3 regions of the Rhizobium sp. SG570 genome follow, and region 1 is predicted to be linked to each of the others. Evidence: predicted binding sites of a transcription regulator. Region 1 holds the regulator's gene; each other region holds the start of a gene.

Region 1 (5,126 bases):
AGCGCCATATCACGCACATGCTCCAGGAAGCCATCGGCCAGCACGATATCGAGCACCGCATTGCCGACCGCCATGGCAAGCGGATTGCCGCCATAGGTCGACCCGTGCGTGCCGGCCTTCATGCCGGAGGCTGCCTCTGCCGTTGCAAGGCATGCGCCGAGCGGGAAACCACCGCCGATACCCTTGGCCACCGCCATGATATCGGGCTTGATGCCGGCCCATTCATGGGCGAAAAGCTTGCCCGTGCGGCCGACGCCGCACTGTACTTCATCGAGCACCAGGAGCAGACCGTGCTCGTCGCAGATATCGCGGAGACCGCGCAGGAATTCGTTGGTCGCCGGGCGGATACCGCCCTCGCCCTGCACCGGCTCGATCAGGATCGCAGCCGTCGCATCGGTGATTGCGGCACGAACCGCATCAAGATCGCCGAAAGCCACCTGGTCAAAGCCGGGGGCCTTCGGGCCGAAGCCTTCGATATACTTTTCCTGGCCACCGGCAGCGATCGTCGCGATGGTACGACCGTGGAAAGCACCTTCGAAGGTGATGATATGGAACTTCTCGGGATGCCCGTTGGCAAACTGATAGCGCCGCGCCGTCTTGATGGCGCATTCCAGCGCTTCGGCGCCCGAATTGGTAAAGAACACCTTGTCAGCGAATGTGGCTTCCGTCAGCCGCTTCGAGAGCTTCTCCTGACCGGGCACTTCGTAGAGGTTGGACAGGTGCCATACCTTGTCAGCCTGCGCCTTCAGCTCGGCCACGAGATGGGGATGCGCATGACCGAGCGAATTGACTGCCACACCGGCCGCGAAATCGAGGTAGCGTTCGCCATTTTCCGTGATCAGCCAGACGCCCTCGCCTCGCTCGAACCGCAGCGGAGCGCGCATATAGGTGTCATAAAGCGCCGCTGTCTCGGCCATGGCGTATCTCCTCGATCACAACCCTAAGGACCAATCGCTTCCTTTCCATGAAACGGGTCCGAAAAAATCAAAAATGCCGCCTTGCGGCGGCGTGGGCACTATTGATGTTTTGCACCGCGATGTCAACAAAACTGGCGATTTAGCAGGTGCGAGAGAGCGGCCGCGGCCGAACGGGATGCGTTGGCCGGATCATATTGCATAAATGCCACGCCAGGACAGCAAGTTGGGGAAAACCTCGAAATCGATTCCTCAAGATTCCCGCGACTCTTGTCACGGAGTCAGCCTCACACTAGGTTAAAAACCAATTGCTAGACTGCATGCGGCGGAACTAGTCACCACAATTTTAGAGCGTTTCGCGCCTCGATCCTATGCGGGGCAATGGTGAAGGATTCTGCCATCGGAAACGCGACAGCGGAGACAGGGCATGAATTGGACAGACGAACGCGTCGAGAAGCTTAAAAAGCTATGGTCCGAAGGGTTGAGCGCCAGCCAGATCGCGGCGCAGTTGGGCGGTGTCAGCCGTAACGCCGTCATCGGCAAGGTGCACCGCTTGAGCCTGCCGGGCCGAGCGAAGGCGGGCGGCACGGCGACCGCTGCCCGAACGCCGAAGCGCGGCGCCTCGGCGCCCCGCGCATCGAATTATACATCGCGCGTCGCAACCCGCACGGTTACCCGCCAGCAGGGCGCGACCATGCTCAAGGAAGAGATTGAGGTCGATGCGGTCAACGAGATCCAATATCGTCCGGCTGCCAACGTCGTCGTTCCGATCTCTCGGCGCCTCGTCCTGACCGAGCTGACGGAACGCACCTGCAAATGGCCCGTCGGTGACCCGCTGAAGGACGATTTCCACTTCTGCGGCAACGAGAGCCCGGATGCATCGCCCTATTGCGGCTACCATCAGCGCCTGGCCTACCAGCCGGTGCATGAACGGCGTCGGCCAGCTCAACCGCGCGGCTGAGATGCCCCATAGAACAATTCCGGGAAAAGTGCGAAGCGGTTTTCCGTCCGGAATTGCGTAAAAACAATAGCATAGAGCGGTCACGCGAGTCCGTGAAACGCGTAACCGCTCCAGATAAGATAAACGAAACGGGCCGAAAGGCCCGTTTTCTGTTTCCGCCGCTATGTCGACGCCTGAACGGGCGTACCCGCTCAAGCTTCCATGGAGTAACCCGCACCGCGAACGGTGCGGATGACATCCTGCATATTGGAGAAATTGAGCGCCTTGCGCAGGCGGCCGACATGCACGTCGACGGTACGTTCGTCGACATAGATATCGTGTCCCCATACGCCGTCGAGCAGCTGCGAACGCGAGAAGACCCGGCCCGGCGAGGACATCAGGAACTCCAGCAGGCGGAATTCCGTCGGTCCCAGCCGCACTTCGCGGCTCTTGCGGTGAACGCGATGGGTCTCGCGATCCAGCTCGATATCGCCGCAACGCAGTACCGTGGAGAGAACCTCCGGGCGGGCGCGCCGCAGCATCGCCTTGACGCGGGCCATCAGCTCCGGCGTCGAGAACGGCTTGACGACGTAATCGTCCGCGCCGGTGGAAAGACCGCGCACGCGCTCGCTTTCCTCGCCGCGGGCCGTCAGCATGATGATCGGCAGGCGCTCCGTCTCCGGCCGCATACGCAGCCGGCGGCAGAGCTCGATGCCGGATACACCGGGGAGCATCCAGTCAAGGATCAGAAGATCGGGGATGCGCTCCTGGAGACGCAATTCGGCTTCATCGCCTCTGAGGATCGTATCGACCTCGAAGCCCTCAGCCTCGAGATTGTAGCGCAGCAGAACGCTGAGCGCTTCCTCGTCTTCTACAACAGCAACTCTCGGAACCATGCGCCTCTGGTCTCCTTTTCTTCGCTTCCAGATTATTCCGTCACCGCGCCAACGGTGTTGGCGGTATCATCCTTCGGGCGCTCGCCTTCTGGCTGGGCGCCGGTCGCCATGTAATAGATCGTCTCGGCGATGTTGGTGGCATGGTCGCCGATGCGCTCGATGTTCTTGGCGCAGAAGAGAAGATGCGTGCAGGTGGTGATGTTGCGCGGATCTTCCATCATGTAGGTCAGCATCTCGCGGAAGAGCGAGGTGTACATCGCGTCGATTTCCTCGTCGCGCTCTCGGATCGACACAGCCTTGTCCGGCGAACGGGTGGCATAGACGTCAAGCACTTCCTTGAGCTGGCTGAGCGCCAGTTCGGAGAGATGCTCGATGCCGCGGGCAAGCCGCCGCGGAACGCCTGTGCCCTGCACGGCGATGACGCGCTTGGCGGTGTTCTTGCCGAGGTCGCCGACACGCTCCAGATCGGAAGCGATGCGGATCGAGCCCATGATCTCGCGCAGGTCGGCGGCCATCGGCTGCCGGCGGGCGATGGTGACGATCGCCTTGTCGCCGACTTCCCGTTCCGCATGATCGAGAATGACGTCGTCGGAAATGACCTTCTGCGCAAGACTGGTATCGCTTTGGACCAGTGCGCGAACGCTGTCGCTGACCATTTGCTCGGCCAGACCGCCCATTTCCGCAATGCGGCGCGTCAGGAACTTCAGGTCTTCGTCATAGGCAGAGAGAATGTGAGTGGAGACCATTTTTCTATCCTCAAGGTGAACTGTGTGAAAGGAGCCGCGCGCACGGCATCATCAACCAAAACGGCCCATGATGTAATCCTGCGTGCGGAAATCGTCGGGATTGGTGAACATTTTATCGGTATCGTTCTCCTCAACCAGATGGCCGAGATGAAACATTGCGGTGCGTTGCGAAACGCGGGCTGCCTGCTGCATGGAATGCGTCACGATGACGATGGTGAAGTTTTCCCGCAGCTCATGGATCAGATCCTCGACCTTTGCGGTTGCGATGGGGTCGAGCGCCGAACATGGCTCGTCCATCAGGATGACCTCTGGACTGACGGCGACCGCGCGAGCGATGCACAGACGCTGCTGTTGGCCGCCGGACAGGCTCGTGCCGGCATCATAGAGCCGATCCTTGACCTCGCCCCAGAGACCGGCTTTCTGCAGGCTGGTCTCGACGATATGCTCGAGATCGGCTTTCGAGCTGTGCAGGCCATGGATGCGTGGTCCGTAGGCGACGTTCTCGTAGATCGACTTCGGAAACGGGTTGGGCTTCTGGAAGACCATGCCGACGCGCGCGCGCAGCTCCACGACATCGATGCTGTTGTCATAAACATCCTGATCGTCGAGCGTGATCTTGCCGGTGATGCGGCAGGTCTCGATCGTGTCGTTCATGCGGTTGAGGCAACGCAGGAAAGTGGACTTGCCGCAGCCGGAAGGACCGATCAGCGCCGTGACCGTATTGGCGCGAATGTTCAGGTTGACATCGAAGAGCGCGCGCTTGTCGCCGTAAAAGACCGAGACGTCCTGGCCGATCATCTTATAGGGGATCGTCATCATCTTCTTGGCTAATGCTCTTTCGCCCGCGGCTTCCGTCATCATGTTCATTTGGTCGCCCTCCCCTACCAGCGCCGTTCGAAGCGGCGCCGCAGCAGGATCGCGCCGATATTCATCGCAACGAGGAAGAAGAGCAGCACGATAATCGCTCCGGAGGTCCTCTCGACGAAGGCCCGCTCCGCTTCGCTCGCCCACATGTAGATCTGCACCGGCAGCGCCGTCGAAGGATCGAGCGGCGAGGCCGGATAGTTGGCGACGAAGGCGACCATGCCGATCAGAAGCAGCGGCGCCGTCTCGCCGAGCGCATGCGCCAGCCCGAGGATGGTGCCCGTGAGGATGCCCGGCATGGCGAGCGGGAGCACATGATGGAAGACCATCTGCATGCGCGACGCGCCGAGGCCGAGTGCCGCGCTGCGGATCGATGGTGGTACCGCCCGCAGTGCCGAGCGCGTGGCGATGATGATCATCGGCAGCGTCATCAGGCTGAGCACCAGCCCGCCGACCAGCGAGGCAGAGCGCGGCAGCCCCATCATGTTGATGAACACCGAAAGGCCGAGCAGGCCGTAGACGATGGAGGGCACCGCCGCGAGATTGTTGATGTTGACCTCGATCAGATCCGTCAGCCGGTTTTTTGGCGCGAATTCCTCCAGATAGATCGAAGCGGCGACACCGACGGGCAAGGCGAGCGCGAGGACGGTCAGCATCAGATAGAGCGAGCCGATCAGCGCGACGCCGAGGCCCGCTGCCTCGGGGCGGCTCGAGTTGCCCGAGAGGAAGAGACCGCTGTTGAAAGCTTCGTGCAGCGCGCCGCTGG
Region 2 (5,126 bases), on a different contig from region 1:
GGATTGTCGAATTTCGGCGTCGGCGACGGGTCCATCACATAGCGTCCGGCGACCTTGACCGGATAGGCATAGGTGGTGGCGATGCGGCCGTTGCGGGCGATATCCTCGTAGAGCTTCACATGCATAAGGCCGTATTCCTCGAGCGCATGCATCTTGCGCGTCTCGGTCTCGCGCGGCTCCAGATAACGCAGCGGCTCGGGGATCGGCACCTGATACACCAGCACCTGATTGGGGCCGAGCTTGGCTTCCGGGATGCGATGGCGCGTCTGGATGATGGTTGCCTCATCGGTGCGGGTGGTCACCGCGACATTGGCGACCTTCTGGAAGAAGGCGCGGATGGAGACGGCGTTTGTCGTGTCGTCAGCCCCCTGGTCGATGACCTTCAGCACGTCTTGCGGGCCGATGATGGCCGCCGTCAGCTGCACGCCGCCGGTGCCCCAGCCGTAGGGCATCGGCATTTCGCGCGAGGCGAAGGGCACCTGATAACCGGGTATGGCGATCGCTTTCAGGATGGCGCGGCGGATCATCCGCTTGGTTTGTTCGTCGAGATAGGCGAAATTATAGGTGGCGAGTTCGGTCATTCGGCTGCCTCCGTCATCGGGTCCATGCCGCTGTCACGGGCGGCTTCGAATTCGCGGCGCATGCGCCGCACCAGGTCGAGTTCGGCCTGGAAGTCGACATAGTGCGGCAGCTTCAGATGTTCGACGAAGCCGGTCGCCTGCACGTTGTCAGAGTGCGAGATAACGAATTCCTCGTCCTGTGCCGGCGCCGTGATGTCTTCGCCAAGCTCTTCGGCGCGCAGCGCCCGGTCGACGAGCGACATGGCCATGGCCTTGCGCTCGCTCTGGCCGAAGACCAGCCCGTAGCCACGGGTGAACTGCGGCGGCACCTTGGCGGAGCCCTTGAACTGGTTGACCATCTGGCATTCGGTCACCTGGATGCGGCCGAGCGACACGGCAAAGCCGAGTTCCGGCACCTCGAATTCCACTTCCACTTCGCCGATGCGGATTTCACCGGTGAAGGGATGTGTGCGGCCGTAGCCGCGCTGCGTCGAATAACCGAGCGCCAGCAGGAATCCTTCGTCGCCGCGGGCGAGCGCCTGCAGGCGCAGGTCGCGGGTCATCGGGAACTCCAGCGGCTCGCGCGTCAGGTCGCCGATTTCATGATCGACCGGCATGACGCCGTCGCCTTCGATCAGCCCTTCCTGATCGAGAATTTCGGAAACGCGCATGACGCGGCCCTCTTCGGCCGGCCGCTGCATCGGCTCGTCCACTTGCTCGTCGGTCAGAAGGCTCGGATCGAGCAGGCGGTGCGTATAGTCGAAGGTCGGGCCGAGAAGCTGGCCACCCGGCAGATCCTTGTAGGTGGCGGAGATGCGGCGCTCGATCTTCATCGCCACCGTGTCCAGCGGCTGGGAATAGCCGAAGCGCGGCAGCGTCGTGCGATAGGCGCGCAGCAGGAAGATCGCCTCGATCATGTCGCCGCGTGCCTGGCGGACGGCGAGGGCTGCCAAGGTGCGGTCATAGAGCGAGGCTTCGGCCATGACGCGATCGACGGCAAGCGCCAGCTGCGCGACGATCTGGTCGATGCCAACAGCCGGCAGCGAACGGTCGCCGCGGCGACGGTCGGCCAGTAGCCGGTGAGCATTGGCGATGGCGGCTTCGCCACCCTTTACGGCAACATACATATGTCACATCTCCGTCGCGGTGATCTTGGTGGTGCGCGGCAGGCAAAGGAATTGCCGGCCGGCCGTCAGAACGAGATCGACGCCGCGCGGGAAGAGCGCGCGATTGTCGGTCCAGATGCGCAGGAATGCATCCGGCAGGCCCCTGGGCGCGATCATATGGACGCCGTTGATGCCGGGACCCGAAAGTGCCAGATCCTTGCCGCCTTCAAGGCTTTCGACTTCCAGCACCAGCGTCGTCGAACGGTCGGGATATTCCTGGGTGCCGATGCCGAACTGGTTGAAGGAGGAAAGCGCCATGCTGGCCTCGATGAAGGCAAACATCGCTTCCAGCCGTTCCTGGATGATGGGCGCGCCGGTGTGAAAGCTCAGCCATTCCGGCAGGCTCGACCGTCCAAGGCTGGTGGAGAGCCAGACCGGCGTATCATGGTCGCAAAGCGTCAGCCCGATCGCGCCGGCAGCGATGCCAAGCGGGGCAGGCGGTGCAATATCGGCTGTCACGGTCTGCAGGATGCCCGGCCGCGCCATCGCGTCCATCGTCATCTTGAAGACGCTCTGTGCATCGAAAACCGGGTCGGTGAAGCCGCCGATCAATGCATCATTGCCGAAGGTGGAGGTAGTGAAGCTCATCAGTCTTCTCCGCGAACCATGGTGAAGAAATCGACGCGGGTAGCGGCCGTTTCCTCCGCGCGCTTGCGATCATAGTCTGCGATGCGCTCGGTGACCGGCTGCAGGATCGCCTTCTCGACGAATTCCTTGGTGGCCGACTGCTGCCAGAGGGCATCGAATATGGCCGAAAGCCGTGCCTTTTCGCGATCCGTGCCGAGTGCATGCGCATGGCCTATGGTGCCGGATGCCAGCCGGATGGTGGCGCGGGTCACCGTGACCTCGCCGAGATTGAAGGGGGAACCACCGCCGCCGATGCGGCCGCGCACCATGACGAGCCCCGTTTCCGGTCCGCGCACCGGCTGTACCGTCGGCTTGCTCGGCAATGCTTCCCAGGCTGCGTCGAGCTCGTCGCGCTGGGCCTGTGCCAGAAGATCGGCAACACGTTTGCGCTCCCGACGCTCCTGTGCGGCTGCTTCCTGCCTTTGTGCTGAATTCATCGCGCCTTCCTCTAAATGTCTATTGATATAGACAACCATACAAGATAGATTTATATCTATTAGTGAGTCGTGACAAGCGTGTGACAGGGCGAGTGGGCGAAATGGCAGGGCAGAGGATACAAAGGCAGACAGGCGTGGCGCTCTGGCGGCAGATCGCCGACCGAATACGGATGTCGATCAATCACGGCGACTTCGACGAAAGCGGCATGGTGCCGCCGGAAACGACGCTGGCGCTGCAGTTCGGGGTCAACCGGCATACCATTCGCAGCGCGCTCGCCGCGCTGGCGCAGGAAGGCATCGTCAGGGCTGTGCAGGGGCGCGGTACGCTGATCGAGCGCAAGGAGCGGCTGAGCTTCCCGATTTCGAAGCGGACACGTTTCTCGCAGGGCATCGGCGATCAGGTGCGCGAGACCCGCAGCGTCCTGCTTGCGACGAGCGACGAGGCAGCGAGCGCGGAGGTGGCCCGGCACCTCAAGATCAAGACCGGTACGCCACTCGTGCGCCTGGAAACGCTCGGTCAAGCGGATCACCGTCCGGTATCGCGCGCCACCAGTTGGTTCCCGGCGGATCGGTTTGGCAATATCGCCGAGATCTACCGGGCGACGGGATCGATCACCAAGGCGTTTCGGGAGCTTGGCGTGCCGGACTATGTGCGCGTCATCACCGAGATTACCGCGACCCATGCCGACGAGAGCGATCTCGCCGATCTTCAGCTATCTCCCGGCGCCATCGTCCTGATCACACAGGCGCTGAACACCGATCTCGACAACGTGCCGGTGCAATACTCGATCTCCCGCTTCGCCGCCGACAGGGTGCGTTTCACGATCGAGAATTGAGGTTGGGGCTCGGCCCGTCATCCGGCCTGTCGGCCACCTTCTCCCTGCCGGCGGGGAGAAGGGGAAAGACGCACCCTCCGTCGCTTCTCAACCTAATAAGAGTCAAGAATTTGCCGCAAGAGAGGTCGTCCCCTCTCCCCGCCAAACGGGGAGAGGGCTAGGGTGAGGGGCTTTTCGGAGATAGCTAGTTTAGATGACGCTCAATGCGCGCCGGACATGTCGCCAAGGACTTCCTTCGAGGCGACGGTGGAGTCGGCCTTGAGCTTGTAGACCATCGGCACGCCGGTCGCGAGGTTGAGCGCCAGGATCTGTTCCTTGCTCAATCGGTCGAGAACCATGACGAGAGAGCGCAGCGAGTTGCCATGGGCGGCGACCAGCACGTTCTTGCCGGCAAGCACGCGCGGCAGGATTTCCGTCAGATAATAGGGCCAGACGCGGGCGCCGGTGTCGCGCAGGCTTTCGCCGCCGGGCGGGGGCACGTCGTAGGAGCGGCGCCAGATGTGCACTTGTTCCTCACCCCATTTGGCTCGGGCGTCATCCTTGTTGAGGCCGGAGAGATCGCCGTAGTCGCGCTCGTTCAGTGCCTGATCCTTGATAGTCTCGAGTCCGGGCTGGCCGATTTCATCAAGGATGATCTTCAGCGTGTGCTGGGCGCGGACGAGGGCCGACGTGAAGGCGATGTCGTATTTGATGCCGTAGTCGGCAAGCGCCTTGCCGCCCGTCTTGGCTTCCTCGATGCCGAGGGCGGTCAGATCGGGATCCTTCCAGCCGGTAAAGAGATTCTTCAAATTCCAGTCGCTCTGGCCATGGCGAACGAGGACGAGAGTACCGCTCATAAAATTTCTCCTTAATGAAGCAATTCCAGGAAAAGTGTGTAGCGGTTTTCCGTCCGGAATTGCGAGACAATAAAAGGCTGGAGCGGATCGGCAGTTCCATGCCGATCCGCTCCAGGATCAGGTCAACGTGTGGAGAGCCCGAGAACATCGAGCATGGAATAGAAGCCGGGTTTCCTGTCACGCGCCCAGAGAGCGGCTTGCAGCGCGCCCCGGGCAAACAGCGAACGGTCGCCGGCGCTGTGGGACAGGGTCAGCCGCTCGCTCTCGCCGGCGAAGATGACCGAGTGATCGCCGACCACGCCGCCGCCGCGCAGGGTCGCAAAGCCGATCGTGCCAGCCGGACGCGGGCCGGTATGGCCATCGCGCACGCGCACGGAATTGTCATCGAGATCGATGCCGCGGCCCTTGGCTGCGGCCTGGCCGAGCAGAAGCGCGGTACCCGAGGGCGCATCCACCTTGTGCCGGTGATGCATCTCCAGCACTTCGATATCCCAATCGGCGGAGGGAAGGGCGCGTGCCGCCTGCTCGACGAGCACGCTCAAAAGGTTGATGCCGAGGCCCATATTGCCCGATTTGACGATGCGGGCGTGGCGGGCCGCCGCCTGGAATTTGGCTTCGTCTTCGGCCGTGCATCCGGTCGTGCCGATGATGTGGACGATGCGCG
Region 3 (5,126 bases), on a different contig from region 1:
CCGCATTTCGTCGAAGGTGTCGCCGTCGTCCATAACGGCATCATCGAAAACTTCTCCGAGTTACGCGAGGAGCTAAAGGCCGAGGGGAAGGTGTTCGCTTCGCAGACGGATACCGAAGTCGTTGCTCATCTGCTGGCCAAGTACGTTCAGGATGGCCTCGATCCGCGTGCCGCGATGCTGAAGATGCTGAACCGCGTCACCGGCGCGTACGCGCTGGCCGTGATGTTCCAGAGCGATCCCGGCACGTTGCTGGCGGCGCGCTCAGGCCCGCCGCTCGCCGTCGGTTATGGCAGCGGGGAGATGTTCCTTGGCTCGGACGCAATCGCGCTTGCGCCGTTCACCAACGAGATTACCTATCTCGTCGACGGTGATTGCGCGATCGTCACCCGCGACGGCGCGACGATCATCGATTTCGACGGCAACGACGTGAGCAGGCCGCGGCAGGTTTCGCAGGCAACCGCCTATGTGGTCGATAAGGGCAACCATCGCCACTTCATGGAAAAGGAAATCTACGAGCAGCCGGAGGTGATCTCGCACGCGCTCAGCCACTATGTCGATTTCGACAGTCATCGCGTCCGTCAGAGCGCATCGGCGATCGATTTCGGCAGCGTTTCCGGCTTGGCGATCTCCGCTTGCGGCACTGCCTATCTCGCCGGTCTGATCGGCAAATACTGGTTCGAGCGCTATGCCCGGCTTCCCGTGGAAATCGATGTAGCTTCCGAATTCCGCTACCGCGAAATGCCCTTGTCGCCCTCGCAGGCGGCGCTGTTCATCTCTCAATCCGGCGAGACGGCGGATACCCTGGCCTCGCTACGCTATTGCCGGGACAACGGCCTGAAGATCGGCGCCGTCGTCAATGTCAGGGAATCGACCATCGCGCGTGAATCCGATGCCGTGTTTCCGATCCTGGCCGGCCCGGAGATCGGCGTCGCCTCGACGAAGGCCTTCACCTGCCAGCTCGCCGTCCTTGCCTCCCTCGCGATCGGAGCGGGCGTTGCCCGCGGCACGGTGAGCGCCAAGGAGGAAGAGGACATGGTGCGCCACCTGGTCGAGATGCCTCGCATCATGGCGCGCGTGCTGAACATCATTCAGCCGCAGATGGAAAGCCTCGCGCGAGAGATATCCAAGTTCAAGGACGTGCTCTATCTCGGCCGTGGCACCAGCTTCCCGCTTGCCATGGAAGGGGCGCTGAAGCTGAAGGAGATCTCCTACATCCATGCCGAAGGCTACGCGGCCGGCGAGCTGAAGCACGGGCCGATCGCGCTGATCGATGAGAACATGCCCGTCATCGTCATCGCGCCCTTTGACCGCTTTTTCGACAAGACCGTTTCCAACATGCAGGAAGTGGCAGCGCGAGGCGGCCGGATCATCTTCATCACCGACGATGCGGGTGCCGCCGCATCGACGCTACCGACCATGGCGACCATCATTCTGCCTGTTGTTGACGAAATCATCGCCCCGATCATCTTCTCGCTGCCGATCCAATTGCTGGCCTACCATACAGCGGTCTTCATGGGCACGGACGTCGATCAGCCGCGCAACCTCGCCAAATCGGTGACGGTAGAGTAGGCCTCACTTCCTTTCATTCATCCTGCGGTCACGTCGTCGTGAGTCGGCCGCCTGTTCGGTGCGCCGGCGGGACTGGCGGGTTGTATGCCGCGCCAATTTCTGGCACGCTTCTTGAAGGAGATGGTGGGGGAAAATTTGCCTGATAAAGGTGGGCGGCGGAACGGAGTTTTCGAACGGCGAATGACTGAAAAACTCATCAAAATGTCCGTGCCGACGCGGATCAGAAACAACTTCCTGGCCGGCCTGATCATCTGCGCTCCGATCGCCATCACGCTCTGGCTCACATGGTCAGTCGTGCATTGGGCGGATAGTTGGGTGCGGCCCTACATCCCGGCGCGTTACGACCCTGAAAGCTATCTGAATTTCGCCGTCCCCGGCACTGGCCTCGTGATCGCGATGATCTTCATCACGGTTGTCGGTTTCCTGGCCAAAAACCTGATCGGGCAGAGCATCGTCCGCTTTGGCGAGTCGATCGTCACTCGCGTTCCGCTCGTGCGAAGCATCTACAAGAGCGTCAAGCAGATCTTCGAGACCGTGCTGAAGGAACAGGGCACGTCGTTCAAGAAGGTGGGGCTGATCGAATATCCAAGCCCGGGCCTCTGGTCCATGGTTTTCATATCGACCGACGCCAAGGGCGAGATTGCTTCGAAATTCAACGCCATGGGCCAGGATATGGTTGCGGTTTTCCTGCCGCCGACACCGGTGCCGACAGCCGGGTTCCTGGTTTTCGTGCCGCGTGAAAAGATTACGATTCTCGACATGAGCCCCGAGGATGGCGCCAAGCTTCTGATTTCCGGTGGCCTGGTTTCGCCCGAATACAAGGAAGAGCTGGTCGCGATGAAGGGGCCGCGCACCCCGGTTCCGATGAAGTCTCTCACCTAGAAATCGCTCTTCCGCTATTGTCGACAGCCTATTCTCGCGCCCTGCGCGAATTGTCATGTCTCTATCATGTTGACGTCTTAGATCGTCCTTGGGATAGGCAATGGGTATCTCACTATCGAATGTTCGGGACGCATGTGCCGGACACTATCTTCGATACGGCTTCCATCAAGCCGCGGATGGATACCGTTGCCTCCATACGGTTTTTCATCAGGAGGATATTTTTTTGAGAGACTCACGTTCAAGGACATTGCCGCTGCTGTCTGCAGCGCTTGCCACATTCATTTTCACAACACCGCTGGTAGCACATGCCGAAAGTTCCGTAGCGGTCGGAGGCACGACGCTCGTCAACAAGGGACGTGTTGCCGTGGGCCGTATTCCAGCCAACCAGCGCGACAAGTTCGGCGAGACCTTCGGCTCTGGCTCGGGCATGTCCATCGACGCCAAGAGCTGGACCCGCAATGCTGACGGTACCTACAAGGGATCGCTGTGGCTGCTGCCGGACCGTGGCTACAATGTCGCCGGCACCACGGATTATCGCGCGCGTCTCAACACCATCGATATTCAGCTGACGCCGGTTGCTCCCGGCGCAACGCCGCCGGCCGGCAAGGAGCAGTTGGGTGTCGAAGCCAAGCTCGCCGATACGCTGCTGTTGAAAGACAATAAAGGCAACGAAACCACCGGCCTTGACCCCGCCAACGGCGTCCGACAAGCAGAAGGCGGCATGCCGCTTTTGCCGCTGGCACCGAACGGCAAGGTCTCGCTCGACAACGAAGCCATTGCCCGGCTGCCAGATGGCTCAATGTTCATCAGCGATGAATACGGTCCCTATATCTACCGCTTCTCGGCGGATGGGCGGATGATCTCGGCCACAGCGCCGCCGGCGGCGTTTCTGCCGATGCGCCACAGCACCGTGAACTTTTCCTCAAATAATCCGGGTCCCGGCGAATCCGCTCCGGATCCGAAGGATCCGACAAGTGGGCGCCAGAACAACCAGGGCTTCGAGGGCATGTCCCTGACCCCGGACGGTAAGTTCCTCATCGCGGTGCTCCAGTCTGCGACGCGCCAGGATGGTGGCGATTCCAGTTCGACCAGGCAGAACACGCGCGCCCTGCTTTACGATGCTGCTGATCTCGACCACCTGAAACTCGTGCACGAATACGTCGTGCCTTTGCCGGTCTTCACCAACGACAAGGGCAAGACGTCCGTCGCCGCCCAGAGCGAAATCGTGGCGCTTTCGCCGACGAGCTTCCTGATGCTCGCTCGTGATAGCAACAATGGCTACGGCCAGAAGGGCGATAAGTCGATCTATCGCAACATCGTCGCCGTCGATGTGTCTGCCGCCACCGATATTGCCGGCGGCAAATTCGACGGCGACACAGCTGTCGCTCCGAAGGGTGTTCTTGATCCCTCGGTCAAGCCCGCTGTCCTCAGCCAGTTCATCGACATCAACGACACCGCCGATCTCGCTCGCTTCGGCCTTCACAACGGCACTCCGAACGATCGCAACAATCTATCGGAAAAGTGGGAAGCCATGTCGCTTGCCAGCGTCCAGGATCCGAAGCTGCCGGATGATTACTTCCTGTTCGTCGCCAACGACAACGACTTCATCACCCAGGACGGTTTCCAGGTGGGAGCCGCCTACAAGGATGACAGCGGCGCCGACGTCGACACCATGTTCCAGGTGTTTCAGGTGACCATTCCCGGTCTCTCTGCCAAGTAAGCCATTTGAAAAAGGGGTGGACGCGGTTAGCGCGTCCCCCATTCAGCCCGCACGCAGGAACCGGATCGCCTCGTCGCGGCGGAAGAGATAGAGCAGGGTGCGTACCGCCATGCCGCGCTCGCCGGTTAATTCCGGATCGCGCTCGATAATATAGGCAGCATCCTTGCGGGCGATTTCCAGAAGATCGGCATGGGCTTCGAGACTGGCGATGCGAAAGCCCGGTGTACCCGACTGGCGCGTGCCCAGAAGCTCGCCTTCGCCACGCAGCTTCAGATCCTCCTCGGCAATGCGGAAACCATCCTCGGTGTCGCGCATGATCGAAAGCCTGGCATGTCCTGTTTCCCCAAGCGGCCCCTTGTAAAGCAGGATGCAGGTGGAGGCCTCGTCGCCGCGTCCGACGCGGCCACGCAGCTGGTGAAGCTGCGCCAGGCCGAAACGCTCCGCATGTTCGATGACCATGATCGTCGCATCGGGAACGTCGACACCGACTTCGACGACCGTCGTCGCCACCAGCAGCCGGATCTCGCCATTCTTGAAGGCCATCATGACAGCATCCTTTTCAGGACCGCTCATCCGGCCGTGGATGAGGCCGACGCCAGCCCCGAGCGCGCTCGTCAATGTTGCGTGTCGCTCCTCTACCGACATTAAATCCGATTCTTCGGATTCCTCCACAAGTGGGCATATCCAATATGCTTTTTTGCCTTCCGACAGTGCGCTCTTCAGTCTGCCAACGATCTCGCCGGTTCGCTCGTTTGGGATGGTGATCGTCTGGATCGGCTTGCGCCCGGCTGGCTTCTCCGTGAGCTTGGAAACGTCCATGTCGCCAAAGGCGGCCAGCACCAGCGTGCGCGGGATGGGCGTCGCTGTCATGACAAGCATATGCGGCGAGATGCCTTTCGCTGTCAGCCGCAGGCGCTGGTGGACGCCGAAGCGATGCTGCTCGTCGACCACAGCC

Evidence for each region. The regulator PhoB, encoded in region 1, activates phosphate uptake and scavenging genes when phosphate is short. The targets are predictions, from matches to a motif close to TGTCATNNANCTGTCAT.
Region 2: a site for PhoB is predicted at 2,860-2,876, ahead of phnF (phosphonate metabolism transcriptional regulator PhnF). Genes of this name have one in related genera too.
Region 3: a site for PhoB is predicted at 2,503-2,519, ahead of FHT28_RS06975 (esterase-like activity of phytase family protein). Genes of this name have one in related genera too.

Annotation. Positions count from the first base shown of each region.
Region 1 is NZ_JAAZQI010000017.1:23,523-28,648, reverse strand. Features, by position in the region: gene FHT28_RS27545 (aspartate aminotransferase family protein) at 1-917, opposite strand, end outside; gene FHT28_RS27540 (GcrA family cell cycle regulator) at 1,342-1,875, shown strand; gene phoB (phosphate regulon transcriptional regulator PhoB) at 2,067-2,750, opposite strand; gene phoU (phosphate signaling complex protein PhoU) at 2,783-3,496, opposite strand; gene pstB (phosphate ABC transporter ATP-binding protein PstB) at 3,548-4,363, opposite strand; gene pstA (phosphate ABC transporter permease PstA) at 4,378-5,126, opposite strand, start outside.
Region 2 is NZ_JAAZQI010000006.1:313,921-319,046, reverse strand. Features, by position in the region: gene FHT28_RS15345 (alpha-D-ribose 1-methylphosphonate 5-phosphate C-P-lyase PhnJ) at 1-581, opposite strand, end outside; gene FHT28_RS15340 (carbon-phosphorus lyase complex subunit PhnI) at 578-1,687, opposite strand; gene phnH (phosphonate C-P lyase system protein PhnH) at 1,691-2,314, opposite strand; gene phnG (phosphonate C-P lyase system protein PhnG) at 2,314-2,790, opposite strand; gene phnF (phosphonate metabolism transcriptional regulator PhnF) at 2,892-3,626, shown strand; gene FHT28_RS15320 (2,3-bisphosphoglycerate-dependent phosphoglycerate mutase) at 3,827-4,462, opposite strand; gene dapB (4-hydroxy-tetrahydrodipicolinate reductase) at 4,585-5,126, opposite strand, start outside.
Region 3 is NZ_JAAZQI010000002.1:639,738-644,863, forward strand. Features, by position in the region: gene glmS (glutamine--fructose-6-phosphate transaminase (isomerizing)) at 1-1,569, shown strand, start outside; gene FHT28_RS06970 (DUF502 domain-containing protein) at 1,750-2,451, shown strand; gene FHT28_RS06975 (esterase-like activity of phytase family protein) at 2,675-4,171, shown strand; gene recG (ATP-dependent DNA helicase RecG) at 4,214-5,126, opposite strand, start outside.